4 regions of the Mesorhizobium sp. M0317 genome follow, and region 4 is predicted to be linked to each of the others. Evidence: predicted binding sites of a transcription regulator. Region 4 holds the regulator's gene; each other region holds the start of a gene.
The links. The regulator PhoB, encoded in region 4, activates phosphate uptake and scavenging genes when phosphate is short. The targets are predictions, from matches to a motif close to TGTCATNNANCTGTCAT.
Positions count from the first base shown of each region.

Region 1: a site for PhoB is predicted at 3,662-3,678, ahead of NKI88_RS14825 (RNA degradosome polyphosphate kinase). Genes of this name have one in related genera too.
Region 2: a site for PhoB is predicted at 5,140-5,156, ahead of ugpB (sn-glycerol-3-phosphate ABC transporter substrate-binding protein UgpB). Genes of this name have one in related genera too.
Region 3: a site for PhoB is predicted at 3,611-3,627, ahead of olsB (l-ornithine N(alpha)-acyltransferase). Genes of this name have one in related genera too.

Region 1 is NZ_JAMYRV010000018.1:19,215-26,509, reverse strand. It holds gene NKI88_RS14850 (amino acid ABC transporter permease) at 1-275, shown strand, start outside; gene NKI88_RS14845 (amino acid ABC transporter ATP-binding protein) at 298-1,101, shown strand; gene NKI88_RS14840 (TIGR02117 family protein) at 1,207-1,872, shown strand; gene NKI88_RS14835 (FAD-dependent monooxygenase) at 2,096-3,334, opposite strand; gene NKI88_RS14830 (zinc-finger domain-containing protein) at 3,354-3,599, opposite strand; gene NKI88_RS14825 (RNA degradosome polyphosphate kinase) at 3,833-6,025, shown strand; gene ppx (exopolyphosphatase) at 6,025-7,295, shown strand, end outside.
Region 2 is NZ_JAMYRV010000055.1:21,228-28,522, reverse strand. It holds gene NKI88_RS28065 (ABC transporter ATP-binding protein) at 1-850, shown strand, start outside; gene NKI88_RS28060 (sn-glycerol-3-phosphate import ATP-binding protein UgpC) at 886-1,947, opposite strand; gene ugpE (sn-glycerol-3-phosphate ABC transporter permease UgpE) at 1,955-2,803, opposite strand; partial or broken gene ugpA (sn-glycerol-3-phosphate ABC transporter permease UgpA) at 2,813-3,696, opposite strand; gene ugpB (sn-glycerol-3-phosphate ABC transporter substrate-binding protein UgpB) at 3,767-5,077, opposite strand; gene NKI88_RS28040 (bifunctional diguanylate cyclase/phosphodiesterase) at 5,557-7,295, shown strand, end outside.
Region 3 is NZ_JAMYRV010000022.1:27,462-34,756, reverse strand. It holds gene NKI88_RS16805 (fatty acid desaturase) at 1-626, opposite strand, end outside; gene NKI88_RS16800 (hypothetical protein) at 711-911, opposite strand; gene grpE (nucleotide exchange factor GrpE) at 1,171-1,800, shown strand; gene NKI88_RS16790 (trimeric intracellular cation channel family protein) at 1,933-2,565, shown strand; gene olsB (l-ornithine N(alpha)-acyltransferase) at 2,672-3,547, opposite strand; gene NKI88_RS16780 (response regulator) at 3,824-6,112, opposite strand; gene acuI (acrylyl-CoA reductase (NADPH)) at 6,214-7,203, opposite strand.
Region 4 is NZ_JAMYRV010000030.1:74,755-82,049, reverse strand. It holds gene xylF (D-xylose ABC transporter substrate-binding protein) at 1-251, opposite strand, end outside; gene NKI88_RS20570 (ROK family transcriptional regulator) at 517-1,752, shown strand; gene phoB (phosphate regulon transcriptional regulator PhoB) at 1,783-2,472, opposite strand; gene phoU (phosphate signaling complex protein PhoU) at 2,489-3,193, opposite strand; gene pstB (phosphate ABC transporter ATP-binding protein PstB) at 3,235-4,059, opposite strand; gene pstA (phosphate ABC transporter permease PstA) at 4,077-5,393, opposite strand; gene pstC (phosphate ABC transporter permease subunit PstC) at 5,390-6,850, opposite strand; gene NKI88_RS20540 (substrate-binding domain-containing protein) at 6,946-7,295, opposite strand, start outside.

The DNA of each region.
Region 1 (7,295 bases), on a different contig from region 4:
TTATCGTGCTGCCGCAAGCGCTGAAGCTGGTCATACCCGGCATCGTCAACACCTTCATCGGCATGTTGAAAGACACAAGCCTGGTTATCATCATCTCGATGTTCGACCTGCTCGGTGTCGTCAAGCAGAACTTCTCCGATCCCAACTGGGCGACGCCGCAGACCACCAAGTCCGGCCTGATTTTCGCTGCCTTCGTCTTCTGGCTGTTCTGCTTCGGCATGTCGCGCTATTCGATGTATACGGAACGCCGGCTGGACACCGGCCACAAACGTTAAAAACAAAAAAGGGGAACCTGCCATGGTCATAGAAAACGCCGTCAGCGCCGAAGAGATCAAGGTCGATGCCAAGAAGATGCACATCTCGACCACCGATGTCGCAATCGACATCATCGGCATGCACAAATGGTATGGCGAGTTCCATGTGCTGAAGGACATCAACCTCAAGGTGATGCGCGGCGAGCGCATCGTCATCTGCGGTCCTTCGGGCTCGGGCAAGTCGACCATGATCCGCTGCATCAACCGGCTGGAAGAGCACCAGAAGGGCAAGATCATCGTCGACGGCAAGGAACTCACCAACGATCTCAAGAAGATCGACGAGGTGCGCCGCGAGGTCGGCATGGTGTTCCAGCACTTCAACCTGTTCCCGCATCTGACCATCCTGGAGAACTGCACGCTGGCGCCGATCTGGGTGCGCAAGACGCCGAAGAAGCAGGCCGAGGAAATCGCGATGCACTTCCTCAAGCGCGTCAAGATCCCCGAACAGGCCAACAAATATCCGGGCCAGCTGTCGGGCGGCCAGCAGCAGCGCGTGGCGATCGCGCGTTCGCTGTGCATGAACCCGCGCATCATGCTGTTCGATGAGCCGACCTCGGCGCTCGATCCAGAAATGATCAAGGAAGTGCTGGAGACGATGGTGGGCCTGGCCGAGGAAGGCATGACCATGCTGTGCGTCACTCACGAAATGGGCTTTGCCCGCAAGGTCGCCAACCGGGTGATCTTCATGGATCAGGGCCAGATCGTCGAACAGAACACGCCGGCCGAGTTCTTCGACCATCCGCGCCACGAGCGCACGAAGCTGTTTCTGTCGCAGATCCTGCACTGAGCATTTTCATGCGAACCAAAAGAGCCCGGCCGTAATGCGGCCGGGCTCTTTTGCTATCTGGGGTCGGGGTTGATCTTCTCCATTGAAACACAAAGCCGCCGCCGCATGAGAAAAGCCCTGCGTTTCGTGGCCATGCTGATTATCGTGGTCGCGCTCGCTGCCACGCTCGGCACGCTGGTGCCGCGTCCGCTGTGGCCGGCGTCAGCGGCGGGTGAGGGCACGCGCCATATTCTGGTGCTGGAGAATCCGATCCACACCGACATCGCCATTCCCGTCGATGACGAGGTGCGCCGGCGCTTCCATTTCCTGGTCGCTGCCGGCATCCCTGTCGACGCCCCGGAAGTGAGCTACATCGTCTTTGGCTGGGGCGGCCGGGCCTTCTATCTGGAGACGCCGAGCTGGTCGCAGCTGAAAGCAGTGCCCGTCCTCAAGGCGCTGACACTGGACGCCTCGGTCATGCATGTCGATATCGCCGGGGCCATCGCCGAGCCGCACCCTGCTGTCACCGGTTTCGACATCGATGAGGAACGTTTTGCAGCGCTGCTCGACTATATCGACGCGAGTTTCCAGCAAGGGCCGCATGGTCCGGTCGTCATCGAGAACGCCGCCTATTCCAGCTTCGACCGCTTCTTCGAGGCGAACGGCCATTTCAACGCGCTTGTCGGCTGTAACACCTGGACAGCCGCCGGCCTGCGCACCGCCGGCCTGCGCACCGGCTGGTGGAACCCGCTGCCGGCCTCGCTGGGCTTGTCGATGCGGTTTTATAACTAGCAGTCCTTCATCGCACCGCGACAGTGTTGGATCTTTTGAAGTCAGCGGGACAGCACCCCCCTCTGGCCTGCCGGCCATCGCCCCCGCAAGGGGGGAGATCAGCCGTTTTGCCCGCGGCGCTCCTGCTGCGACGCCGGCGATTTTGGCGAAGGCGACGGCGACATCCAATCTCCCCCCTTGCGGGGGAGATGTCCGGCAGGACAGAGGGCGGTGGGAAGGATCGCTAAGTCGACGATCTAGACTGCCGAGCGTCCGCTCGCCATCCATAGAGCCAGTCGAGGTCGGCGGCGAGCTTGTCGGGCGAGCGCATGGCCAGGAACAGATTGCGGGCGATCGCCACCGGGCCGGCAGCATGCCAGGCGAGGCGGTTTACGGCCCCACGACGCGCGGCCTTGGCGACACGCGGCCGCCGAAGATTTTCCCAGATTTGAAAACTTCTGGGCAGATCGCCAGGGAAATCGGCGATAGCGTCGGCAAGCGTGATGGCATCTTCGATCGCCATTGCCGCGCCCTGTGCGGCAAACGGCGTCATCGCATGCGCAGCGTCGCCGATCAGCGCGATGCCCTGCGGGCTCGTCCACCGCTGTTGTTCGACGGTGTGGATCGGAAAGGCCGTCCATGGGCCGGCCAGTGCCACAAGCTTCGTCAGGCCCGGCGCGGTGCCGCGCAGGGCAGCCGTGAGGATCGCGGGATCGGCATGGCCCGACCAACCTTCGGCCATGCGCTCGCCCTTGGTGAAGGCGGCGAGATTGAAGGCCCGGCCTTTGCTGACGGGATAGGCGACCATGTGGAAGCCTGGATGCAGGAACGTGGTGACGCAGTCGGCGGCGCCGATCGCGACAAAGGCTTCGCCGGAGGCGCTCTCGGCCGCGATCGTGACTCGCCAGGCGAGTTCGCCCGAAAAACGGCTTTTGACGAAGTCCTCGCCTGCGAGTTGCGCCCGGACCGCCGACCAGACGCCGTCGGCGCCGACCAGCAGTTTGCCGCGTGCCTCGATCTCGCGGCCGTCCACTTCGGCGGTCACGGCGACATATTGCGCGTCTTTGACGATGCCGGTCACGCGGGCGCCGGTGATGAGCTCAATCTCTGGCCGTTCGGCCATTTGCCCCAGCAGCGCTGCCTGCAGATCTGCGCGATGGGCGACAAGATAGGGCGACTGCCAGCGCGCTTCGGCGGCGTGCCCGAGCGGTACCCGCGCCAGTTCGCGCAGCGTCCCGGCGTCCTTGAGCACGACCGCTTCCGGCCGCAACGCTGCGGGCAGCAGTCGGTCGAGCACGCCGAGTTTTCCAAGAATGCGTGTTGCGTTGGGCGAAAGCTGGATGCCGGCGCCGGCCGCTTCTAGGTGCTGTGCCTGTTCGATCAGCTTTACCGGATAACCCCGTCCGGCGAAGGCAAGGGCAGCGGTCAGCCCGGCGATGCCGGCCCCGGCGATTATGACCTGCCGGGACCTGATGTCTTCCATCGGGCTTGTCGCGGAAGGATCAGGCGGCCTGGTCGATATAAAGGCAACCAGCCGGCAGCGTTTCCGTCGCCCTCAGCTTCGCCGAATAGCGGTAGAGCGTCGAGCAGTAGGGACAGACCTTTTCATTGTCGTCGCCCATGTCGAGGAACACGTGTGGATGGTCGAAGGGCGGGTTGGCGCCGGTGCACATGAATTCCTTGACGCCGATGTCGATTGCCGGATGGCCCGCATCGTTCTGGAAGTGGGGAATGGAACCGCCTGCCATCGTCGTCTCCTTGATCTCGTCGAAAAGCATCTGGAACATAACAGGCCTGTTTGCAAGATCGATGAAATGAAACTGTCGCAAAAGCCTGTCAGAGGATACGGTGAGCCGGTTAAGTGCATGTCCCTGAAATCGGAACGGTTTTCGCCGAAGGGCCATGCGTCACAAAAGCGTGTTAGAGGCATGGCACGTCCAGCGGCGCTCCAAGGGACGGTTGGCGGGGAAGAGCAGGAACCATGAACGAACTGAAGCCGGTGCAGAGCGAATTCATCAATGTCGAGGTGGCGAGCCCCGAGGGCGGCAACCCCGATCGGTTCGTCAACCGTGAGTTCTCCTGGCTGCAGTTCAACCGGCGTGTGCTCGAGGAATCACAGAACGAGCACCATCCGCTGCTCGAACGCGTCCGTTTCCTGTCGATTTCGGCCGCCAATCTCGATGAATTCTTCATGGTCCGCGTCGCCGGCCTTGCGGGCCAGGTGCGCGAAGGCATTGCGCTCAAGAGCCCCGACGGCCGCACGCCGGAGCAGCAGCTGGAACAATTGCTGCGCGAGGTCGAGCGGCTGCAGGAGGACCAGCAGAACAGCCTTTCGGCGCTGATGTTGCTGCTCAACAAGGAAGGCATTGAGAGCATCACCCGCGATGCACTGACCAAGGATGAAAAAGTCTGGCTGGAAGACCATTTCCAGGACCAGGTTTTCCCGGTGCTGACTCCACTGTCGATCGACCCGGCGCATCCGTTTCCGTTCATTCCCAATCTCGGCTTCTCGATGGCGCTGCAATTGCGCCATCGCAAGAATGGCGAGGAGATGAGCGCGCTTCTGCGCCTGCCGGTGGCGCTGAAGCGCTTCATCCGTCTGCCCGACCGCAAGCAGCACGTTCGCTTCATTCCGTTGGAGGAGGCTGTCGGCCTCTATATCGGCAAGCTGTTCCCCGGCTATGAGGTCAAGGGTTCCGGCACCTTCCGCATCATCCGGGACAGCGATATCGAGGTCGAGGAAGAGTCGGAAGATCTCGTGCGCCTGTTCGAGACGGCGCTGAAGCGGCGCCGCCGCGGTTCGGTCATCCGCATCGAATTCGACAAGTCGATGCCCGGCGAATTGCGCGAGTTCGTCGCCGGCGAGCTTGGCGTCTCTTCGAGCCGCATCAGCGTTCTGACCGGCCCGCTGGCGCTCAGCCAGATTTCCGAGATCGTCGCCGTGCCGCGCGACGACCTGAAGTTCACCCCCTACAATCCACGCTTTCCCGAGCGCATCCGCGAGCATGGCGGCGACTGTTTCGCGGCCATTCGCGAGAAGGACATCGTCGTCCACCACCCCTATGAATCCTTTGACGTGGTGGTCCAATTCCTGCGCCAGGCGATGGCCGACCCGGAGGTGGTGGCGATCAAGCAGACGCTCTACCGCACCTCCAACGACAGCCCGATCGTGCGCGCCTTGGTCGACGCGGCCGAGGCCGGCAAGTCGGTAACCGCCCTGGTCGAGCTCAAGGCGCGCTTCGACGAGGAAGCCAACATCCGCTGGGCGCGCGACCTCGAACGCGCCGGCGTCCAGGTCGTGTTCGGCTTCCTCGAACTCAAAACCCATGCGAAAATGTCGCTGGTGGTGCGGCGCGAGGACGGCAAGCTGCGTAACTATGTGCATCTCGGCACCGGCAACTACCATCCGGTGACAGCGCGCATTTACACCGACCTGTCCTTCTTCACCACCGATCCGACGATCGCGCGCGATGTCGCCCAGCTGTTCAACTTCATCACCGGCTATGCCGAGCCGACCGATGAGATGCGGATCGCCATCTCGCCGTTTACGCTGCGCAGCCGTATCCTCAAGCACATTGCCGACGAGGTCGCCTACGCGCTGGCTGGCCGTCCGGCGCGCATCTGGATGAAGATGAACGCGCTCGTCGATCCCAACATCATCGACGCGCTCTATGACGCCAGCCGTGCCGGCGTCGAGATCGATCTCGTCGTGCGCGGCATCTGCTGCCTGCGGCCGCAGGTGCCCGGCCTGTCGGAAAACATCAGGGTCAAGTCGATCGTCGGCCGCTTCCTCGAACACAGCCGCATCTACTGCTTCGGCAACGGCCATGGCCTGCCGTCGGACGAGGCGATCGTCTACATCGCCTCGGCCGACTTGATGCCACGTAATCTCGACCGCCGCGTCGAGACCATGGTGCCGATCACCAATCCAACGGTGCATGAACAGATCCTTGGCCAGATCATGCTGGGCAACATCATGGACAACCAGCAAAGTTTCGACGTATTGGCTGACGGAACCTCCCGGCGCGTCGTGCTGGAGGAGGGTGAGGAACCGTTCAACGCGCAGGAATATTTCATGACCAATCCGAGCCTGTCGGGACGGGGTGACGCGCTGAAGTCGCATGCGCCCAAGCGCATCGCGCAGTTCAAGCGTCGCAAGAAGAACACCGGCTGATGATTTCAACGTCCCAAGGCCGGCTGCAGGATCGCCGGCCGCTGTCCATCATCGACATCGGCTCGAACTCGATCCGCCTTGTCGTCTATGAAGGGCTGGCGCGCTCGCCGACCTTGCTGTTCAACGAAAAGATGCTGGCCGGTCTCGGCCGCGGCATCGTTTCGACCGGCAAGCTCGATCCCGAGGCGGTGACGCGCTCGATGGAGGAGTTCCGCCGTTTCCGCGCGCTCTCCGACCAGGCGGGTGCGGAGCACATGTTTGTGCTGGCAACGGCCGCGGCCCGCGAAGCGATCAACGGCCCCGATTTCATCCACCGCGCCCAGGATGTGCTCAAGACCGAGATCCGCGTGCTCACTGGCCGGCAGGAGGCGCATTATTCGGCGCTTGGCGTCATTTCGGGCTTCCACCCCGCCAATGGCATTGCCGGCGATCTTGGCGGCGGCAGCCTGGAGCTTATCGACATCAATGGCGAGGCGATCGGCGACGGCATCACGCTGCCGCTGGGTGGCCTGCGGCTGCAGGACATGGCCAGGAATTCGCTCGCCCAGGCGGCAAAGATCACCCGCGACGAACTGGCGCGCGCCAAATTGTTGAAGGGCGGGCCGGGACGGCCCTTTTACGCCGTTGGCGGCACCTGGCGAAACCTTGCCCGGCTGCACATGGAAATGACCAACTACCCGCTTGGCGTCATGCACCACTATGAGATCGGTGTCGAAAGCGCCGCCAATTTCCTGAAGCAGGTGGCGAAAGGCGAGATCGAGAAGGTCAAGGGCATCGAAGGTGTGTCGAAGAACCGCCGTTCGCTGCTGCCCTATGGCGCGGTCGTGCTGCAGGAGATCATGGCGGCGATGCAGCCGTCGAAGATTATCGTCTCGGCATTGGGCGTGCGCGAAGGGTTTCTCTATTCGCTGCTCGACCCTGCCGAGCAGAAGGCCGATCCGCTGGTCTCCGCTTCGGAGGAACTGGCGCGGCTGCGGTCGCGCTCGGTCACCCATGCGCATGAGCTTGTCGAATGGACGGACAAGACCTTTGCCGCCTTCGGCATCGACGAGACGGAGGATGAGGCACGCTATCGCCACGCTGCCTGTCTGCTGGCCGATATAGGCTGGCGCGCACACCCGGAATATCGCGGCAAGCAGTCGCTCAACATCATTGCCCACGCATCCTTCATTGGCGTCGATCACCCCGGCCGTGCCTTCCTGGCGCTGGTCGGCCTGTTCCGCCACGAAGGCGTGTTCAACGATGCGGCGCCGGAAATCCGCGGCCTGGC
Region 2 (7,295 bases), on a different contig from region 4:
CCGCGGCATCGGCCTGGTGGCGCAGGACGGCGCCCTGTTCCCGCATCTCAGCATCGGCGACAATATCGGCTTTGGCATGGCCCGCGGCGAGGACCAGCGCGCCGAGCGCATCGCCGAGCTCGCCTATACCGTCGGGCTGGACAAGGCGATCCTCAAGCGCCGCCCGCACCAGCTCTCCGGCGGCCAGCAGCAGCGCGTGGCGCTGGCCCGCGCCATGGCGATGAAGCCCAGGCTGATGCTTCTCGACGAACCGTTCTCGGCGCTCGACACCGGTCTGCGCGCCTCGATGCGCAAGGCGGTCGCCGAACTACTCGAAGCCGCCGGCATCACCACCATCCTGGTCACCCACGACCAGGCCGAGGCGCTGTCCTTCGCCAGCCAGGTGGCGGTCATGCGCGACGGAAAGTTCTCTCAGATCGGCACACCGCGAGAACTCTATCTGCAGCCGAAAGACCGCATGGTTGCCGAGTTTCTTGGCGACGCCATCATCTTGCCGGCAAAGATTTCAGGCGGCTTCGCCACCTCCTCGCTTGGTCGCATAGCCGTCGACTCGAAGGAGCGGCGCGACATCGCCCGCATCATGCTGCGACCGGAGCAGGTGCAGGTAAAGCGCACGTCGCGCGAAGGCATGTCGGGTCCTGCGGGCACGATATTCGCCGAGGTGACGGACTCGGAATTCGCAGGCTCGATGTGCACCATTGCCGTGCGGCTGTTGAACAACCCCGATCCGCCGGACGCCGCGGCGATCGGCAGCACACCGCTGACCTTACGCAAGCCGGGAATCGACGCACCTGCCGTCGGCGAGATCGTGCGTCTGACCGTTTCCGGCAAGGCGCATGTCTTCGCCTGAACTGCCGATGCGTCGGATTGGCGCGAGCGGCTGCGTCAATCGACTCGTTTCCCAGCATTGTCGAACCAATGCAGCTTCTCGGCCTTGGCCACGACGCGCAGTTGATCGCCGGGTTTGGCCGTGGCGCGGCCGGCCACACGCACGACGATGCGGTTGCCGCCGGCGGCACAGTGAAGAAAGCTTTCGGCTCCCACAGGTTCGACCGCCTCGACCGCCGCAGGCAGAATAAGCGCGCCGGATGATGCCTCGGCACTGAAGGTGACGTCGGCATCCTCAGGGCGGAAGCCAAGCGTGGCGGCGTTCGTAGGCGCGAAGTCAACCGTCTTGCCGTCGGTCAGCGCCGGACCAGCCGGTCCTTGCGAAAGAGGCAGAAGGTTCATCGGCGGCGCTCCGATGAAGGAGGCGACGAAGGTCGATGCCGGCTTCTCGTAGATGTCGAGCGGCGCGCCCGTCTGCTCGACCAACCCGCCATTCATGACGACGAGAATATCGGCCAGCGTCATCGCCTCAAGCTGGTCGTGGGTGACGTAGACCGAGGTGACACCGAGCGAGCGCTGCAAATTCTTGATTTCGACCCGCATCTGGCCGCGCAGTTTGGCGTCGAGGTTGGAAAGCGGTTCGTCGAACAGGAAGACTTTTGGATTGCGCACGATTGCGCGACCCATGGCCACGCGCTGGCGCTGGCCGCCGGAAAGCTCGCGCGGGCGCCGGTCGAGCAGCGCCGTGAGCTCCAGCACCTTGGCGGTCGAGCGAACCCTGCTGTCGATCTCGTCCTTGGGAGTACCCCGGTTGCGCAACCCGTAGGCCATGTTGTCGTAGACCTTCATATGTGGATAGAGCGCATAGTTCTGGAACACCATGGCGATGTCGCGCTCGGTCGGACCGATCGTGTTGACGATCTTGCCGTCGATGGCGACGGTGCCGGAAGAAATGGTCTCAAGCCCGGCGATCATCCGCAGCAGCGTGGACTTGCCGCAGCCGGACGGCCCAACCAGCACGCAAAGCTCCTTGTCGGGAATGGCGATGGAGACACCCCTCACCGCCTCGACGCCGCTGGGATAGACCTTCTTCACATCCTTCAGATCGACGGTCGCCATCGGCTTCTCACTTTTCGGAATCGACAAGTCCGCGCACGAACCAGCGTTGCATCAGCACCACGATCAGGATCGGCGGCAGGATGGCCAGCATCGCGGTGACCATGACCAGATGCCATTGCGTATCGGCATCGGCGAAGGAAACCATCTTTCTAAGGGCGATGACGATGGTGTTCATGTCGTTGCTGTTGGTGACGAGCAGCGGCCACAGATACTGCGTCCAGCCATAAATGAAGAGGATGACGAACAGCGCCGCGATGTTGGTGCGCGACAGCGGCAACAGGATGTCGAAAAAGAAGCGCCATGGTCCGGCGCCGTCGACACGCGCCGCTTCCACCAACTCACCTGGAATGGTCATGAAGAACTGGCGAAACAGAAGCGTGGCGGTGGCCGAGGCGATCAGCGGAATGATCAGGCCGGCATAGGTGTCGATCATGCCGAGATCGACCATCACCTTGTAGGTCGGCAGGATGCGCACCTCGACGGGAAGCATCAGCGTGATGAAGATCAGCCAGAAGAAGACCATCCGAAGCGGAAAACGGAAGAACACGATCGCATAGGCCGAAAGGATCGAGATGAAAATCTTCCCCACCGCGATGCCGAGCGCCATGATCGTGGTGTTGAGCAGCAATCGGCCGACACTGACGCCGCCGATGCGGCCGACACCGCCGAACAGCGCCTCGCTGTAATTGTTCCAGACCTGGTCGCCGGGCAAAAGAGGCAATGGCGGCTTGAGGATGGTCTGCAGCGTCTGCGTGGAGGCAACGAAGGTGTAGTAGATCGGGAAAGCGACGATCAGGATGCCCAGGATGAGCACGGCGTGGGCGATGAGGGCGCGAAGCGGGGACTGACCAATCATCGCTCGCGCTCAACCGTAGTGGACTTTGCGTTCCACATAGCGGAACTGGATGGCCGTGAGTGAGATGACGATGACCATCAGGATGACCGACTGCGCGGCCGAATCGCCGAGGATCAAATTGACGAACCGTCATTGTAGACCTTGTAGACCAGCGTCTCGGTGGCCTTGCCCGGCCCGCCGCCGGTGACCGCATGGACGATACCGAAAGTGTCGAACAGCGCATAGACCGTGTTGACGACCAGCAGGAAGAAGGTCGTCGGCGCGAGCAGCGGGAAAACGATGGTCCAGAAGCGCTTCGTCTCCCCGGCGCCGTCCATGGCCGCCGCCTCTATCAACGTCTTCGGCACTGCCTGCAGCCCGGCGACGAAGAACAGGAAATTGTAGCTGATCTGCTTCCAGGCAGCCGCAGACACCAGCAGGATCATGGCTTGGTTGCCGTTAAGCAAGGGATCCCAGGCGATGCCGAGACCTCTCAAGGCGTAGGCCAGCGAACCGATCGAGGGGTTGAACAGAAACAGCCACAACATGCCGGCAATCGCCGGCGCCACCGCATACGGCCAGATCAGCAGCGTGCGATAGAGGCCTTTGCCGCGCACCACCTTCTCGGCCATGACGGCAAGCAACAGGGCCACACCCATGGCGACGATCGCGGTCGCCAGAGAGAACACCAGCGTAACTTTGATCGAGTTGAGGTAGGCCGGGTCGGCCAGCACCTTGCGAAAATTGGCGAGCCCGACGAACTTGCTCTTCAGCCCGAACGGATCTTCCCTGAGCATCGACTGGTAGAGCGCCTGCCCGGTCGGCCAGTAGAAAAAGATCAGCGTAATGGCGAGTTGCGGCGCCACCAGCAGGTAAGGCAGGGTCTTGTTGGGAAAGACGACGCGTGGAGACAGGGTGATTCCCTCACTATTCAGGAAATCGTCCACGCGGGTCCGCGTGGACGAGGTTCAACTGACAATCGCTTCAGTTTCCGATCGCTTCTTGAATCGCCTTGTTGCCGCGTGCGACCGCGTTGTCGAGCGCCTGCTGCGCAGTCTGCTGGCCGGCCAGCATCTTCTCGAACTCCTCATTCTCGATGTCGCGCACCTGCGGCAGGTTGACGAGGCGCACGCCCTTCGAGTTCTCGGTCGGCGCCTTGCCCAGCATCTGCAGGATCGGCGTCTCACGGCCCGGGTTCTTGTCATAGAAGCCGGACTTCTTGGTCGCCTCATAGGCAGCGAGCGTCACCGGCAGATAACCCGACTTCTGATGCAGATACTCCTGCACTTCGGTCTTGGACAGGTAGGAGAAGAACGCCGCGACGCCCTTGTATTCCTCGTCCGATTTGTTGCCGAACACCCACAGGCTGGCGCCGCCCGGCGTGGTGTTCTGGGGCGCGCCCTTGGCGTCACTATCATAGGGAAGCTGGCCGATGCCGTAGTTCATGCCCGACTTGACGATGTCACCGAGACCCCCCGACGATTCGGTGAAGATGCCGCATTCTCCGGCAAGAAAGATCTGCTTGGCTTCGGATGTACGGCCGCCATATTTGAAGGTGCCGTCCTTGGCCAGGTCGGCGAGCGCCTGGAAATGATTGACGAAGATCGGCGCATTGATCTTGAGCTCGACGTCGGTTCCGGCAAGTCCGTTCTGGTTGGTGCCATAGGAAACGTCATTCCAGGCAGCGAAGGCCTCAAGGTGGATCCAGGTCAACCAGGTCGAGGTATAGCCGCAGGAAGCGGCGCCGCTCGCCTTGATCTTCTTGGCGGCTTCCCACACCTCGTTCCAGGTCTTTGGCGGATTGTTCACATCAAGCCCGGCCTTCTGGAAGATATCCTTGTTGTAGTAGAGGATGGGCGACGAGGAATTATAGGGGAAGGACAGCATGGTCCCGTCCGGCTTCGAATAGTAGCCGACGATGCCGGGCAAATACTGGCTCTTGTCGAAGGTCACGCCGGCGCTGGTCAGCACATCGGCCACCGGCTTGATCGCACCTTCGGCGGCCATCATGACGCCGGTACCCACGTCGAACACCTGGATGATGTCGGGCGCTTGCCCCGCACGAAAGGCAGCGATGCCGGCATTCAGCGTTTCGGGATAGGTGCCCTTGAAAACAGGGAGAATTTCATAGTCGCTCTGGCTGGCATTGAAATCCTTGGCGATCTTGTCGACCACCTCGGCATTGGCGCCGGTCATTGCATGCCACCAACTGATCTGGGTGGCGGTGAAGGCGGAGGTGGTGGAAAGCAGGGTCAAGGTGGCGGCAACACCGGCCGCAAAGCCGAACAACTTCATGTTTCATCTCCCGTTTGTCATTGGCGAAAGGGGCGCTCCCGCGAACGCAATATGTGTCGCTGATGACAATCGGACAACGGATTTGTTGCTGTTTCGTGAATTTCATACCCGGCTAACTTCGCGCCCCCTCGCCTTGCAACGAGGACAGAGAGAAATGCCAAGCCGGCTCAGCGATAGAATGGGGCATGGTGGGCCTGCAAGGATCGCCGACCGCCCAGCGATGCGTGAAGGGCCCGCGTGACAGCGCCACGCACCTGCACCGTGCGGCCGCCAAACCGGCGCTCGGCCAGATCGAGATCGGCCGAGCGGCATCGCGCCAGGCGCTGCTGTAACCGTGCGTCTGGAATGAGACAGGATCGCCGCAACGTACAACCCGAAAAACCCGCTGTAGTTGTAGTTCGCATAACCGATTCTTCGTCAAGCGTGGCATACTATTCAAGTGGACGGCTTGATTGCTGTGGGAGAGCAGGTGGGGCGAGATGCTGACGGTCTATAATTGTATCGTGCATGAGCACGATCTGAGACTGGTCGCACTGGCAGCGCTCATTTGCGGTATTTCTTCCTTCTCGGCGGTCAACCTGCTTCGCCATGTCGACCGCTCGAGCGAGCGCAACCGCTATACCTGGCTGATGATAGCAGCCACTTCCACCGGCTTCGGTATCTGGGCGACGCATTTCATCGCAATGCTTGCCTTTTCTCCCGGAATCCCCAACGCCTACAATACGGAAATGTCGGCGCTTTCGCTCGCCGGTTCCGTCGCCCTGACCGCTGCGGGCATGTGGATCGCCACCTTGCGCCGGGGCATCGACTACCCTCTGGTCGGCGGCGCGGTCCTCGGCGCTGGTATCGCCGCCATGCACTATATCGGCATGGCCGCCTTCGAGGTCGAAGGGCGCATCGTCTGGAACCCGCTGCTGGTCGGCGTCTCGGTGCTGACAGGCGTCACCCTCGCCGCGCTGGCGCTGCTGGTCGTGTTGCGACGGCCGTCCATGCAGGCCACAATCGCCGCCGCCATCCTGTTGACGCTGGCGATCTGCAGCCTGCACTTCATCGCCATGGGCGCGGTGTCGATCTTCCCGGACTCCTCCATCGAGATATCGCAGTTCACGGTCGAACCGGTGTCGCAGGCCTTCGCCGCCGCTGCAGTCAGCATGGCTATCCTGGTGCTTTCAGCCGCAGCATTGTGGATCGACCTTCGCTTCCGGCGTCACAAGCTCGAGGCCGAGCGCATGCACGGCCTCGCCAACGCCGCCGTCGAGGGGCTGATCGTCTGCGACGGCGCCCGCATCGTCAGCGCCAATGACAGCATCGCGGCACTCACCGGCATTGCGCCGGAAGTGCTGAACGCGATGCTGCTTGGCGACCTCTTCGGCGAACGCACCGCGGCCGGCATGTCCGACTGCAGCGGACAGGCACAGGAAGCCGAACTCAGAGCCCATGACGGCGCCACCATCCCCGTCGAACTTATCGCCAGAAGCATCGACTATTGCGGCAAGCGGCACAGCGTGGTCGCCGTGCGCGACATCCGCGAACGCAGGAAGGCCGAGCAGGAGATCCTGCGCCTCGCCCATTTCGACCCGCTGACCGGGCTCCCCAACCGCCGCAGTTTCTCCGGCCGGCTCGAGGCCGAAATTGCCGCAATGGACCGCGGCGGCAAGGGTGGGCATCTTGCGCTGCTGCTGCTCGACCTCGACCGCTTCAAGGAAGTGAACGACCTGTTCGGGCATGGCGCCGGCGATGCCATGCTGCAGAAGGTGGCGCTATGCGGCTCCGCCGTGCTCCGCCACGGACAGATGCTGGCGCGTCTCGGCGGCGACGAGTTCGCCATCATCGCTCCGAACCTTCCCGATCCGCAGGCGGCCGGCCGCATCGCCGAGGCGGTGCTGGCGGCCATGCGCGAGGAAAACCGGCTGTCGGTCGGTGGCGGGCTGGTGTCGGCCAGCATCGGCATTGCACTTTATCCGCTCGACGCCGATGAGCCGACACTCCTGGTCAGCCACGCCGACACCGCGCTCTACCGCGCCAAGGCCGAGGGCAAGGACACCTACCGTTACTTCGAGGCCTCGATGGGCGCCGAGGCGCGAGACCGGCGCGTGATGGAGCACGAACTGCGCCAGGCCATGGCGCGCGATGAGTTTCGCCTCGTCTACCAGCCACAAAAGGAGATCAGCAGCGGGCGGATGGTCGGGTTCGAAGCGCTGATCCGCTGGCGCCATCC
Region 3 (7,295 bases), on a different contig from region 4:
ACCAGCCAGATAAGCAGCGCTGCCGCGACCGCGATGCCGAGATTGGTGGTCATCGACGACACCCAGGGCGTCAGGCCGCCGCGCATCATGCCGACGGGCAGCCTCTGCTCGAAGATGAACAGCCAGATCGGCCCGAGGCCGAACATCACCAGGGGATGGCGGTAGAGACGATAGGCAAGGCGTCCCCGCCAAGACAGCTGCCGGTATTCAGCAACCGTCAACGTCCTGATATCGCCCATGCCGCGCTCGTCAAGATTGCCGGCGCTGGCGTGATGGGTGGCGTGCGCGCGCCGCCAGCAATCGTAAGGGGTCAGCGTCAGCACGCCGAGGGCGCGGCCGATCCAGTCGTCGGCAGTGCGGTTGGCGAAGAAGGAGCCGTGGCCGCAATCGTGCTGGATCATGAAGATCCGCACCAGAAAACCGGCGGCGGGAAGGATCAGGATCAAGCCCCACCAGTGGCCATAGGAATAGGCTGCCGAAGACAGCGCCCACAGCGTAACGAAAGGAATGAGGGTGATGGCGAGTTCAAGAGTGCTGCGTCGCCGGTCGGGCTTCTTGTAGCGCGCCAGGATCTTCAACCAGGCGCGCTTGCTGTTGGCGGCCGTCTCGGGGGAAATCATGTTCATCAGGAAGCATAGGCGGGGCGTCCCGCTGCCGCAAGGAAAAGCTCACGCAAAATTACTGCGCGTAATTGTCGCGCGATTGCATCGCTATTGACGGCGTCGGCCGCCGGCCATGCTGGCTTCTATGCCGTCCAGCCGGTCGAGCAGGTCCCGGAAACGGGCGGGAATGTCGGCCTCGGTGCGGAAGGCCGGCAAGGTGCGCAAGAAGCGCGTCGTCGCCTCGGTGCCGAACTGGCGCCTGATGTCGGCGGCGAGCTCTTCGCTTCTGTTGGCAGTATTGCGGTCCATTGTCTCAAATCCTGTGTCGGTTTCAAAACTCCTCCAAGCTTTGAATGGTTCCCCATAGCGGGGTGTTGGCAAGCAAAGGCTGCCGTTACGGTAAAGTTTGAATTAATTTTGAACGTCCTTGCGCCCCGCACCAAGTCCGACGGGCAGCCCGCAACATTGCCTGCTGTTGGGCGTCCTCCTGGGCTTGCCCCTTGATTTTTGGCCGCCAAACCTCGATATCGGGCGCAAATCCAAACCATTCGAATGACGGGAAATGGCGATGAGCGACCAGACAAAAGACGAACGCGCGCCCGAGGATATCGAAACGGCCGAGGCCGAGCGCACGCAAGGCGGCATCGACGGCGACTATGAAGCGCTGGTGCGGCTGCTGAAGGAAAACGAGGAGCTGAAGGACCGCGCGCTGCGGGTCGCGGCCGAGATGGAGAATCTGCGCCGCCGCACCGCCCGCGACGTGCATGATGCGCGCGCCTATGCGGTGGCCAATTTCGCCCGCGACATGCTGTCGGTGTCGGACAATCTGCGCCGCGCACTCGATGCTATCCCCGCCGAGGCGAAAGCGGCCGGAGATGCCGGCTTCAAGGCGCTGATCGACGGCGTCGAGATCACCGAGCGCGCCATGCTGTCGACGCTGGAACGGCATGGGGTGAAGAAGCTCGAACCGGAAGGTGAGAAGTTCGACCCGAATTTCCACCAGGCGATGTTCGAAGTGCCGAATCCCGATGTGCCGGCCAACACCGTCGTCCAGGTCGTGCAGCCGGGCTATTCGATCGGCGAGCGCGTGCTGCGGCCGGCCATGGTCGGGGTCGCCAAGGGCGGCCCCAAGATCGCGGCCACCGAAGCGCCGGTCGAGCCGGGGCCGGTGAACGAGCAGGCCGAGAAGGATGCGTGAGTAGGAATAGGCAGTAGGGGATAGGGGATAGGGAATAGGGAATAGGGAATAGGGAATAGGCAGGCGTATCAATCGCGCGGCTTCGTGTTATTCATACTTTCCCTAATTCCCAATCCCTACTACCTCATGTCCCTGACACCCATCGACCTCCTCGACTTTGCTGGCGTCGCCGTCTTTGCCGCGACCGGGGCGTTGGCGGCTTCGCGCAAGCAGCTCGACATTATCGGCTTCCTGTTTCTGGCCAGCGTTACCGGCATTGGCGGCGGCACGCTTCGCGACGTCATCCTCAACCTGCCCGTCTTTTGGGTCGCCAACTCCGGCTATGTGCTGGTTTGCGCGGCGGTTGCGGTGCTGGTCTTCTTCATCGCCCACCGCGTCGAATCCCGCTGGAAATGGCTGCTCTGGCTCGACGCCATCGGATTGGCGGCCTTTTCCGTAATGGGCGCGGCCAAGGGGCTGGCCATCACCGGCTCGCCGGTCGTCTCCGTTGTTATGGGCGTGTTGACCGCCACATTTGGCGGCATCCTGCGCGATCTGCTGGCCGGCGAGCCATCGGTGCTGCTCAGGCCCGAAATCTACGTCACCGCCGCACTCGCGGGCGCCGGCCTCTACACACTTGGCGATCTCGCCGGCCTGCCGCCGCTCGCCTCGGATGTCGCCGGCTTCGTCGCGGCTTTCCTGGTGCGCGGCGGCGCGCTGAAATTCGGCTGGACCTTTCCGTCCTACAAGAGCCGCCCGGGACGGCGACCGGAGGATATTCCGTAGGGAGAGGGATTAGGGAATAGGGAATAGGGAATAGGGAATAGGGAATAGGGAATAGTCGGTAGTCAGCATTCGCGGCAGCCTTCACTACTGCCTACTGCCTACTGCCTCACGCCGCAAAGCGCTGCGCTTCCCCGCCATAATAGTTGACGTAGCGGGCGCCGATTTCCTTGACCGGCATCACCACGAACACATCGACCGTGGAGAACTCACGGTCGATGACGCAGCCGTCGCCGATGCGGGCGCCGACGCGCAGATAGCCCTTGACCAACGGCGGCATGGCCGCGATCGCCGCCTTGGCGTTGACCGCCTCGATCGGCATCAGATCCATCGAGCAATAGCGGCCGGAGACAGCCCGCACATCCCAGGCGGAGTTGGTCCGGCAGTGATGGGCAAGGTAGGTGAGCGCCTCGGCATGCGCAGCCGGCACCGTGCCAGGGAACGAGGCACAACCGGTCATCACGCCGATCTCATAGTGGTTGATGTAGGCCCAGATGCCTTGCCACAGCGCCTCGATGGTGCGCTTCGAGCGGTATTCCGGCAGCACGCAGGAGCGGCCGAGCTCAAGGAAGCGCTGGCCGGGATGGCGGGCGATCAGCTTGGTCAGTTCGAACTCGCCTTCGGAATAGAAGCCGCCGGCGGTCGCCGCAATCTCTTGCCGCAGCAGGCGGTAAGTGCCGACGATGCGGCGATGCTCGGGGCCGGAGATCGAAGTGTCCAGCACGAGGAGATGGTCGCACAGCGGGTCGAAGCGGTCGGCGTCGCGCCGGTCCTGCGCCTGGAACAGGTCCCCCCTGGCGCCAAGCTCGTCATAAAACACCCGGTAGCGCACTTCCTGCGCGGCGGCGATCTCGGCCTCATTGCGGGCAAGCCGCACTTCGAGATTGCCGATACGGCCCAGCGGTGCGCCTGTTGCGACGGCATCGGCGTTCCGCGCGGCGAGCAAAGCGCCGCCTGCGCTGGGCCGAGTGTCACATTCCGGCATAACTGTATGCACGAGTGATTCTCCTTCGAGCCATCCCTCTTGGCACGGGGATACGGTGTAGGTGCAACAGGATTGTGACAGTACCGTGATACGGCGCGACGGGCAATACTTCGTCGGCTGGCGAAAACCCTCATTCGGCTACCTACGTGACGCGAGGATTGCGCCAGCGTCGCCATGAAGCGCGTCGCGCTGGGACGATTCACGCGACGCGCTTCAAGTCTTTGTTTTGTGCATGTCGTCTTCTCAAAACCGGGGCCATTTTCGAGCGACATGAATTCAGGCGGCCACCTGGCCCTCGACGGCATGGACCAGCGCGTCGGGATCGAGCGGCTTGGTGACAAAGCCGCTGGCGCCATGGGCGAGCACGGTGTGGCGGGTCTTTTCCTGGCTGTCGGCCGAAAGCACCATGATCGGAACCGGCGGCACAGCCATTTCCTCCTCGTGGCGGCGGATGGCGGCGATCGCGTCCAGCCCGTCCATGACCGGCATGTGCAAATCCATCAGCACCACATCGAAGCGATTTTTCAGCCCGGCTTCGGTCACCGCCTCGACCGCGGCCTTGCCATTGCCGACCACTTTCACGCGATGTCCCGCCTTCAAAAGCGTGGCGCGGGCAAGCATGGCGTTGATGTCGTTGTCTTCGGCGATCAGCACCGACAAACCTTGCTGGCGCCCGCCATGGGCACGAAGCGAGGACGCGCCGGTCTTTTCCGGCTTGGGCGGCGGCAAGGCAGGGGCATGACTGGTCAGCAGCACGCGCAGCAGGGTTTCGCCGCGCACCGGCCTCGCCAAGAAGGTGGCGTAGCCGCTGGTGCGGAATTCGCCAAGCATGCCGCGGTCGGTCGGCGCGATCAGCGTGATCGCCTCGCAATCGGCAAAGCCACTCTGGCGCAGGCGCTTGAGCAGTCTGCCGTCGCCGTCCTCCAGGGCCGCGTCGATCAACAGCACATCGCAATGTTCGGCGAAGGGCGTCGCCTGGGAAGCGGTTGCGGCGACGTCGACGGCGCCGCCATGGGCGCGGATGGTGCGGGCGATGGCGTCCGCCTCGACGGCGTTCTTCGACACGATCACGGCGCGCCGGCCGGCGAGGATGTTCTGCCGGTTCTGCGGTGCTTCGGTTGCTCCTGCGGCCGGGATCTCGAAGACGAATTCCGATCCCTCGCCAAGCCGGCTCGACACCGAAATGGCACCGCCCATGGCGGCGACCAGGCGCCTCGATATGGCCAGACCGAGGCCGGCGCCGCCATGGGTGCGGGTCGAGGTGCCGTCGGACTGTTCGAACTCCTCGAAGATGCGCTCCATATCCTCTTCGCGCAGGCCAGGGCCGGTGTCGGCGACGGTGAAGCAGATGCGGTCGCTGGTCTCGGTGCGGGCCCGTGCAACCGAAACCAGCACGCCGCCGGTGTCGGTGAACTTGATCGCATTGCCGATCAGGTTGAGCAGCACCTGCCTGACTCTTCCCGGATCGGCCATGATCATCTGTGGCACGTCGGGCTCGACATGACAGCCGAGGCCGATGTTCTTGGCGAAGGCTTTCGCCGCCATCAGTTCGATGATGTTGTCGGCAATTTCACGCAACGATGTCGGCTGCGGTTCCGGGTCGAAGCGGCCGGCCTCGATCTTGGAATAGTCGAGCAGGTCTTCGATGAGCGCCAAAAGCGCGCTGGCCGAGGTCGAGACGGCGCCGACATAGGTGCGCTGCTCGGGCGACAGATTGGTGTCGGCCAGTAGCTTGGCCATGCCCATGATGCCGTTCATCGGCGTGCGGATCTCATGGCTGACGGTGGCGAGGAAGCGCGACTTGGCCTGGCTGGCATATTCGGCGCGCTCGCGCGCGGTGATCAACGAGGATTCGGCGCGCTTGCGGGCGGTGATGTCACGGGCAATCGCCCGGTGCGAGACGGCGCCGCTATCCTTGTCGCGCACCGACAGTTCGATCCACGAGAACCAGCGCGGACCGTTCGGCGTGCGGATGGAGACGTCGGTGGAACTCAGGCATTCGTGATCCGAAAAGGCGGCGTCGGGAACGATACCGACATCGATGCCGAGGTCGGCCAGAGTCCTGCCGGCAAGGTCGCGCTGATCGGTTCCGACGAGGCCGGCGAAAACCATGTTGGCATAGACGATGTGGCCGTCGCGGTCGCGGTGGACGACGAGATCGCCGAGCGCATCGATCAGCCCGCGAAAACGCTCCTCGCTCTCCTGCATCTCCCACATGCGGTCGGCCAGCGTCTCGATCTCGGCGCGGCTGCGCGCGGCGGTTTCGTCGAGCAAGGCCGTCGCGCGGTGGACGGTGCGGCGGTTGCGCAGGTGCATGGCGACGCCGGCAACGCCTGTCGCCAGCAGGCCGAGGGTGATGAAGATCGGCGCACCGGTGAGGTGGGAGAGGCCCGCCAGCACGACACTGGCGACCACCGTCAGGAACGGCAGGCCCTCGGACGTGGGGCGCGGCAAATCCGGCGCCAGCGGCGGCGCGGCAACATGCTGCCGCTTGGGCGTCGCCGGGTTCGGCCCGTCGATGCTTTCGGCGCGGCTCTTCTCTTTCCTGGCGGACTCCGCGATCATGCGGAACTCCTTGCCAGATAGAGATTATGGAAAAGCGCGGCGGATCGTTCGAATTTTAGCGGTCATGCATTTTTGCCGCCCGTTCTGGCGGCTTCGGGGCCTCACATATCCACGACCATGCGCCCCCTGATCTTGCCCTCGACGATGTCGTGGGCGGCGGCGATGATGTCGTCGAAGCCGATGGTCGTCGACAGGCCGGCGAGCTTTTGCAGATCGAGATCGCTGCCGATGCGGCGCCAGGCTTCGAGGCGCACGGCCTTGGGCGCCATCACCGAATCGATGCCGAGCAGCGAGACGCCGCGCAGGATGAACGGGGCGACGCTCGACGGCAGATCCATGCCACCCGCCAGGCCGCAGGCGGCGACCGCGCCGCCATAGGCGGTCATCGACAGCACATTGGCCAGCGTGTGGCTGCCGACGGCATCGATGCCGCCGGCCCAGCGCTCCTTGGCCAGCGGCTTGGCCGGCTGGGAGAGTTCCTCGCGCGAAATCACTTCGGCGGCACCGAGGTCGATCAGATAGGAGCTTTCGGCGTTGCGGCCGGTCGAGGCGATGACGTGATAGCCAAGGCTGGACAGGATCGAGACCGCGACCGACCCAACGCCGCCGGCTGCACCCGTCACCACCACCGGGCCGCGATCCGGCAGGATGCCGTGCCGCTCCAGCGCCATGACGCTGAGCATGGCCGTATAGCCGGCGGTGCCGACCGCCATCGCATCGTGCGCGCTGATGCCGTCGGGCAACGGCACCAGCCAGTCGCCGTTGACGCGCGCGCGCCCGGCATAGGCGCCGAAATGCGTCTCGCCGACGCCCCAGCCATTGAGGATGACCTTGTCGCCCTTGCGCCAGTCGGCATGCGATGAGGAGAGGACGGTTCCGGCGAAATCGATGCCCGGCACCAGCGGCCAGCGGCGGATCACTGGCGCTTTCCCAGTGATGGCCAGCCCGTCCTTGTAGTTGACCGTCGTCGCCTCGACCGCGACAGTTACGTCGCCTTCCATCAGATCGGCTTCGCTGAAATCGACGATCTCGACCGATTGCTTCTTTTCGGCGTCGCGCGAAACGAGGATGGCTTTGAAGGTTTCAGGCATCTCTTCTCCTCGGCTTCGCAAAGGCTGGCGGTCGGCATTGGCTGGCTCTGGCCGAACTGTGCGGCGACCGTCCGGCGAGGTCAATTGGTCAA
Region 4 (7,295 bases):
TTGGCGCCCTGCGAGATCAGGCTTTCGACGTCGGTCAGCTGCTTGCCGGGATTGGACTGCGCGTCGGCGGAAATGTACTTGTCGCCGGCAGCCTCGATCGCCGTTTTCATCGCCGCCTCGTCGGTCTTCCAGCGCTCTTCCTGGAAGTTCGACCACGACACGCCGATGACCTTGTCCTTCGCCTGCGCGACCGACATCAGCGCCAGCGACATGGCGACACCCGCCAGCATGGCGGCTGCAAATCTGTTCATCATAATCCTCCCTGCGCCGCGTGCGGCGCGACAAAACCGGCCCGAAGGCCTGCACACAGAGGCCCTATTTTTTCGAGCCTCGAAAAAATACTGGTTCAATGATAAGGCGCTGTCAACATCGATTCTGATGGATTCTGATGGCCGTGCCGAATTTTTTCGAGGTCCGCAATAAACAATGACAGGGCTGCCGGCGTCTGCCAATATTTGGCTGGTGCCGTCGAACGCCTTCACTATCATGAGGCGCGAGGAGGCCGGGAGGAAACAAATGTCGGTTGGGATCCGCCACGACGATCTGCGCCGTCGCAACCGTGCGATGGTGATTTCGGCCGTGCGCCGGGCCGGCCAGCCGTCGCGGACCGAGATTGCGGCGACCACCGGCCTCAGCCATTCGACGATATCGGCAATCTCGTCTGATCTGATTCAAGAAGGCATCCTGATTGAAGGCAAGCCTGGCGAGACCGGCTCGCTGAAACGCGGCCGGCCGCAGGTCGGCCTTGGCCTCAACCCGGAAGCGGCGGCGGTCATGACCGTGGTGCTGTCGCTGAACTTCCTCTCCGTCACCGTCATCGACTATGCCGGCCAGGTGGTCGCGGAAGAACAGCGCCGGCTCGACACGCTGACCATGCCGCGCGACGAGCTGATCGGCGAATGCGTGGCAATCGTCGGGCGGCGTCTCGCGGACCCGGACCTCGATGTCCAGAGCATCGCCCGCATTGCCATGGGCATCCAGGGCATCACCGATTCGCAGGCGCGGGCCATGCTGTGGTCGCCAATCACGCCACTGACCGACATTGCCTTCGCCGACATGTTGGAAGCGGAATTCGGCATTCCTGCCACCATGGAGAACGACTGCAATATGATGGCGGTGGCCCTGCAATGGCGCCAGCCCGAGCGCTACCGCGACAATTTTATCGCCATCCTCTTATCGCACGGCATCGGCATGGGCCTGGTGCTGAAAGGCGAACTGTTCACCGGCACCCATTCCTCGGGCGGCGAGTTCGGCCACATGATCCACCGTCCGGGCGGCGCGCTCTGCCGCTGCGGGCGGCGCGGCTGCGTGGAAGCCTATGCCGGAAACTACGCCATCTGGCGCAGCGCCAAAATGATGGGCGAGGATGCCGAGCCGGTCGATATCGGCGACGCTGATATGCGCGCACTCGCCGCGCGCGCCCGCGAAACCGACGGCCCGGAGCGCGAAGCCTATTGCAAGGCCGGCGAGGCGCTCGGCTTCGGCCTCGGCAGCCTGTTTGCGCTGATCGATCCGGCACCCGTCGCCATGGTAGGCGTCAGCGCCGCCGCCTTCGACTTGATCGAACCGGCATTGCGCGAAGCGATCGCCCAGACCGCCGGCGGCCAGCACTCGAAATCGATCTCCTTCGACACCGAGCCCAACGAGCTGCCGCTGATCCGCGAAGGCTGTGCCATGCGCGCGCTCGGCTTCGTCGATCAGGAGATTTTCGCGCCGGGCATTCAGGCCAAATCCGGCAAGCATTTCGCCTGAATGGCCGGCAACGGCGCGACGCGCAGCATCCTAGTCTTCCCTGATCGCGTAGCCGGCGCCGCGAATGGTACGGATGACATCCGGCATGCGGCCGTTGTTGACCGCTTTGCGTAAGCGCCCGACATGGACGTCGACGGTTCGCTCGTCGATATAGATCGTCTCGCCCCAGACATTGTCGAGCAGTTGGCTGCGCGAGAACACGCGGCCGGGATGGCGCATCATGAATTCGAGCAGCCGGAACTCGGTCGGTCCGAGCCTGATCTCGCTCTTCTTGCGGTAGACACGGTGCGACTCGCGGTCGAGCACGATGTCGCCGACCTTGAGCACGCTGGACAGCACTTCCGGCTTGGCGCGGCGCAGCAGCGCCTTCACGCGCGCCATGAACTCCGGCGTCGAGAATGGCTTGACCAGATAGTCGTCGGCGCCGGTGGACAGGCCGCGCACGCGATCGCTTTCCTCACCGCGCGCGGTCAGCATGATGATCGGCAGCCGCTCGGTTTCGGGCCGCACTCTAAGCCGCCGGCAGAGCTCGATGCCGGAAACAGCGGGCACCATCCAGTCGAGCACCAGGAGATCGGGCACGTTTTCCTGCAGGCGGATCTCGGCCTCGTCGCCGCGTGTCACCACCTCGACCTGATAGCCTTCGGATTCGAGGTTGTAGCGGAGGAGCACGCCCAGCGGCTCCTCGTCCTCCACGACCATGATGCGTGGCGCGATCATAGGCAGTTCACCCTCATCAGGCCGGCGTGGCCATCGCCGTCTCGTCCTGCTTCGGACGATTGGCGGGCAATTGCTGGCCGGTCAGCACATAATACGCATTTTCGGCGATGTTGGTGACATGATCGCCGATGCGCTCAAGATTCTTGGCGCAGAACAAGAGATGCGTGCAGGCGGTGATGTTGCGAGGGTCTTCCATCATGTAGGTCAAGAGCTCACGAAACACGGACGTGTATTTGACGTCGATGCGCTCGTCGTCATTCCTGAGTTTTGCAAGAGCTGCCGCATCGGTGGCGGCATATTCCTCGACGACGCCTTGCACCTGGATCAGCACCAGTTGCGCCATGGCATCGATGGAGTGCGAGAGGTCGCGCGGCGTGACGCTCAAGCCCACGGTGCCGACGCGTTTGGCGATGTTCTTGGCGAGGTCGCCGATGCGCTCGAGGTCGCCCGCCATGCGGATCGAGCCGACCACGGCGCGCAGATCGTTGGCCATCGGCTGACGCTTGGCGATCAGCGTGATAGCGCGGTCGTCCAGTTCGCGCTGGCGCGCATCCATGATGGCGTCGTCGGACACGACACGCTGTGCCAGCGCATTGTCCGAATTGAGCAGCGCCTTGGTCGAGCCGCTGACCATCGAGCCGGCCAGATCGCCCATGTCGCGGATCAGCTTACTGATCTGCCCGAGCTCTTCATCGAAGGAGGCGACGGTATGTTCACCCATGATCTTGGTCCTCGTGCCTGAAAATTCACCCGCCGGACGGCTCAGCCGAAGCGGCCGGTAATGTAGTCCTGGGTGCGCTTGTCGTCGGGGTTGGTGAACATCTTGTCGGTGGCGCCCTCCTCGACGAGATAGCCGAGATGGAACATCGCCGTGCGCTGCGAGACGCGCGCCGCCTGCTGCATCGAATGGGTGACGATGACGATCGTGTAGTTCTGGCGCAGCTCGTCTATCAGCTCCTCGACACGGGCGGTGGCGATCGGATCGAGCGCCGAGCAGGGCTCGTCCATCAGGATCACCTCCGGCGACACGGCGATGGCGCGCGCGATGCACAGGCGCTGCTGCTGGCCGCCGGACAGGCCGGTGCCGGGCTCCTGCAGGCGGTCCTTGACCTCGTTCCAGATCGCAGCCTTCTTCAGGCTCTGCTCGACGATCTGGTCCATGTCGGACTTGCGCTTGGCCAGCCCATGGATGCGCGGGCCGTAGGCGACGTTCTCGTAGATGGACTTCGGGAACGGGTTGGGTTTCTGGAACACCATGCCGACGCGTGCGCGCAGTTCGACGACATCGATGTTCTTGTCGTAGATGTCGTCTTCATCGAGCGTGATCTTGCCGGTCACCCGCGCCGAATCGATGGTGTCGTTCATGCGGTTGAGGCAGCGCAAGAAGGTCGACTTGCCGCAGCCGGAGGGGCCGATCAGCGCCGTCACCTGGTTCTGGCGGACGTCGAGATTGACGTCGAACAACGCCTGCTTGTCGCCGTAGAAGACGCCGACCTTGTCGCCGCGCATCTTGATGACTTCGTTCGACTTGGCGTTCATTTTGTCGCCCACTGCATTCTCAAGGGACTGTTCGGTCATGATGTTCATACCAAATTGCCTTTTTTCTACCAGCGCCGCTCGAACCGGCGCCGGAGCACGATCGCGGTGATGTTCATGGCCATGAGGAAGACGAGCAGGATGATGATGGCGCCGGACATGCGCTCGACAAAAGCGCGCTCAGCCTCGTTTGCCCACATATAGATCTGAACCGGCAGCGCGGTCGCCGGATCGAAAGGCGTCGTCGGATAATCGGCGACGAAAGCGACCATGCCGATCAAGAGCAGCGGTGCTGTCTCGCCGAGCGCACGCGCCAGGCCGATGATGGTGCCGGTAAGGATGCCTGGGGCGGCAAGCGGCAGGATGTGATGGAACACCATCTGCATCTTGGAGGCGCCGAGACCTAGGGCCGCCGAGCGGATCGACGGCGGCACCGCGGCGAGGGCGGCGCGCGTGGCGATGATTATGGTCGGCAATGTCATCAAGGTCAGCACCAGGCCGCCGACGAAGGAAGCCGAGCGCGGCATGCCGAGGAAGTTGATGAACACGGCAAGGCCAAGCAGACCGAAGACGATCGACGGTACCGCCGCGAGATTGTTGATGTTGACTTCGATCAGGTCCGTAAAGCGGTTCTTCTTGGCGAATTCCTCGAGATAGATCGAGGCGGCGACGCCGATCGGCAGCGCCAGCAACAGCACGATCACCATCATGTAGAACGAGCCGATGATCGCCACGCCCATGCCCGACGTTTCGGGCCGGCTGGAGGCGCCATAGGTGAACAGGCCGGTGTTGAAATGCTCGGCCATCACGCCGTCGGCTTTAAGCTTGTTCATCCAGTCGATCTGCTGGTTGGACACCTTGCGGCGCGCTTCATCGACGCCGAGGTCGATCTGACCCTTGAAGGCCGAGTCGAGATTGGCGGCAGCCAGGATGTCGACATCGCGCGTCGTGCCGATCACCGAGGGATCGGCGGAGACGATGTCGCGCAGCTGGACCCGCGCGCCTTCCGACAGGAAGCCCTTGAGCTTCAGCATCATCGGCCTGTTGGCCGGATCGATGCCGAGCTTGGCCACCAGCGCGTTTTCGGCGAGCTTGGGATAGTTCGCCTTGATCAGCACGGTAGGGTCGGTGGCGCGCTTGCCGGAGGGATCGATCACCTTCTCGTCGAAGGTGACCGGCAGCGTCACCGTCGTCTGCCAGAAGGCGGTGTAGCCTTTCGAGACGATGGTGATCAGCATGATGGCCAGGAACGCCAGGCCCACCGAGATCGCAATCACGCCATAGATGCGGAACCGGCGTTCGGCGGCATAGCGCGCCTTCAGCCCGATGTCGCGGCGCGGACGCGCGACGGCACCCGCCATCGTGTCCAGGGGGATGTCGGTCATTCGTACTGCTCCCGGTACTTGCGCACGATGTAGAGGGCGACGATGTTCATCACCAGCGTCAGCGCGAACAGCGTCAGGCCGAGCGCGAAGGCGACCAGCGTCTGCGGCGAGTTGAACTCGAGATCGCCGGTCAGCTGGTTGACGATCTTGACGGTGATGGTCGTCATCGCCTCGAACGGATTGGCCGTCAGATTGGCGGCGACGCCCGCCGCCAGCACGACGATCATCGTCTCGCCGATGGCGCGCGACGCCGTCAACAGGATGGCGCCGACGATGCCGGGCAGTGCCGCCGGCAGGATCACCCGCTTGATCGTCTCGGAGCGCGTGGCGCCGAGGCCGAGCGAGCCGTCACGCATTGCGCGCGGCACCGCGGTGATGATGTCGTCGGACAAAGAGGACACGACCGGGATCAGCATGACGCCCATCACCAGACCGGCGGTGAAGATGCTCTGGCCCTGGATGAAGGGCGAGCCGCCGGTGAGTGCCGCCGACAGGTCGCGCAGGAACGGTCCGAGCGTGACCACGGCGAAGATACCGTAGACGATGGTCGGGATGCCGGCCAGCAGTTCAAGCGCGGGCTTGACCACCGACCGGACGCTGCGCGAGGCGTATTCGGACATGTAGACCGCCGACATCAGCCCGACCGGCACTGCGACCAGAAGCGCGACGGCGGCGATGTAGAGCGTGCCGGCGAGTAGCGGGATCAGGCCGAACTGACCCTGGCTGCCGCCGGAACCGGCGGCGGCGAAACGCGGATCCCACACCGTGCCGAAGAAGAAGCTCATCGGCGATACGCTTTCGAAGAAGGTGATCGTCTGGAACAGCATCGACAGCACGATGCCGACCGTGGTCAGGATGGCGATGGTCGAGGCCGCAAGCAGCCCCCACAGCATCAGCTTCTCGACATTGTTGCGCGCCCTGGCGCGCGGCGCGATCTGCCTCAGCGCATAGAAGGCGCCGGCGACCGACAGCGCGAAGGTCAGCACGGCGCCGAACAGGCCGAGCCGGTCCTGGACCTTGTTCGCCTCGACCGCGATCGGGATCATATAGTCCTGGGTGTCGCTGGCCAGTGCCACGCCCTTGGCGGCGAGCAGCGGCTGCAATTCGGCGAAAGTAGCGGGAAGTGCGGTATCGCCATCGAGCCGGCGCAGGCCCTTGGCCAGGCTCTTCACCAGGCTGGCGTCGAGCGCTTCGCTGGCGACCTTTGTGTCGGCGGTGCGCTCGGGCAAAGCGGCATGGATGTGCCGGTCGAGATAGAAGGAAGAGCCGATATCCCAGACGGCGAGCAAAAGGACGGCAGGCAGGATCGCGAGCAGAAAGGCCCACCAGCCATGATAATGCGCGCGCGAATGCGGCTTGACCTTGCCGGTATCCTGCGCCGCTGCGCGCTGGCGGCCGATCACAAAAGCGACCACGCCTATGGCAATGACTATGGCGAGTACGAGCAAGGACGACATCACCCACCCCAGGAAAATTCAGATCGCCGCCGCCGTTACGGCAAGCGGCGAAATCAGGGCGCGGATTTGGTCCGCGCCCTGATCCGGTCGGTTGATTACATCGTCTTTCCGGCGGCGAAGGCGTCGCGCTGACCCTGACGTTCGGCGTCGGGAGCGGAAACAAGGCCGTACTGGGCGAGCGGGCTTTCCGGGCCGATCATCTGGTCATCAAGGAAGAACTCGACATATTCCTTTAGGCCGGGAACGACGCCCAGATGCGCCTTCTTGACGTAGAAGAACAACGGCCGCGACACGGGGTACGTGCCATCGGCGATGGTCTGCGTCGAAGGCACGATGCCTTCCACGGTAGCGACCTTCAGCTTGTCGGCATTGTTCTCGTAGAAGGCAAGGCCGAACACGCCAACGCCGGTCTTGTTGGAGTCGATGCGGGCCAGCGTCTCGGTGT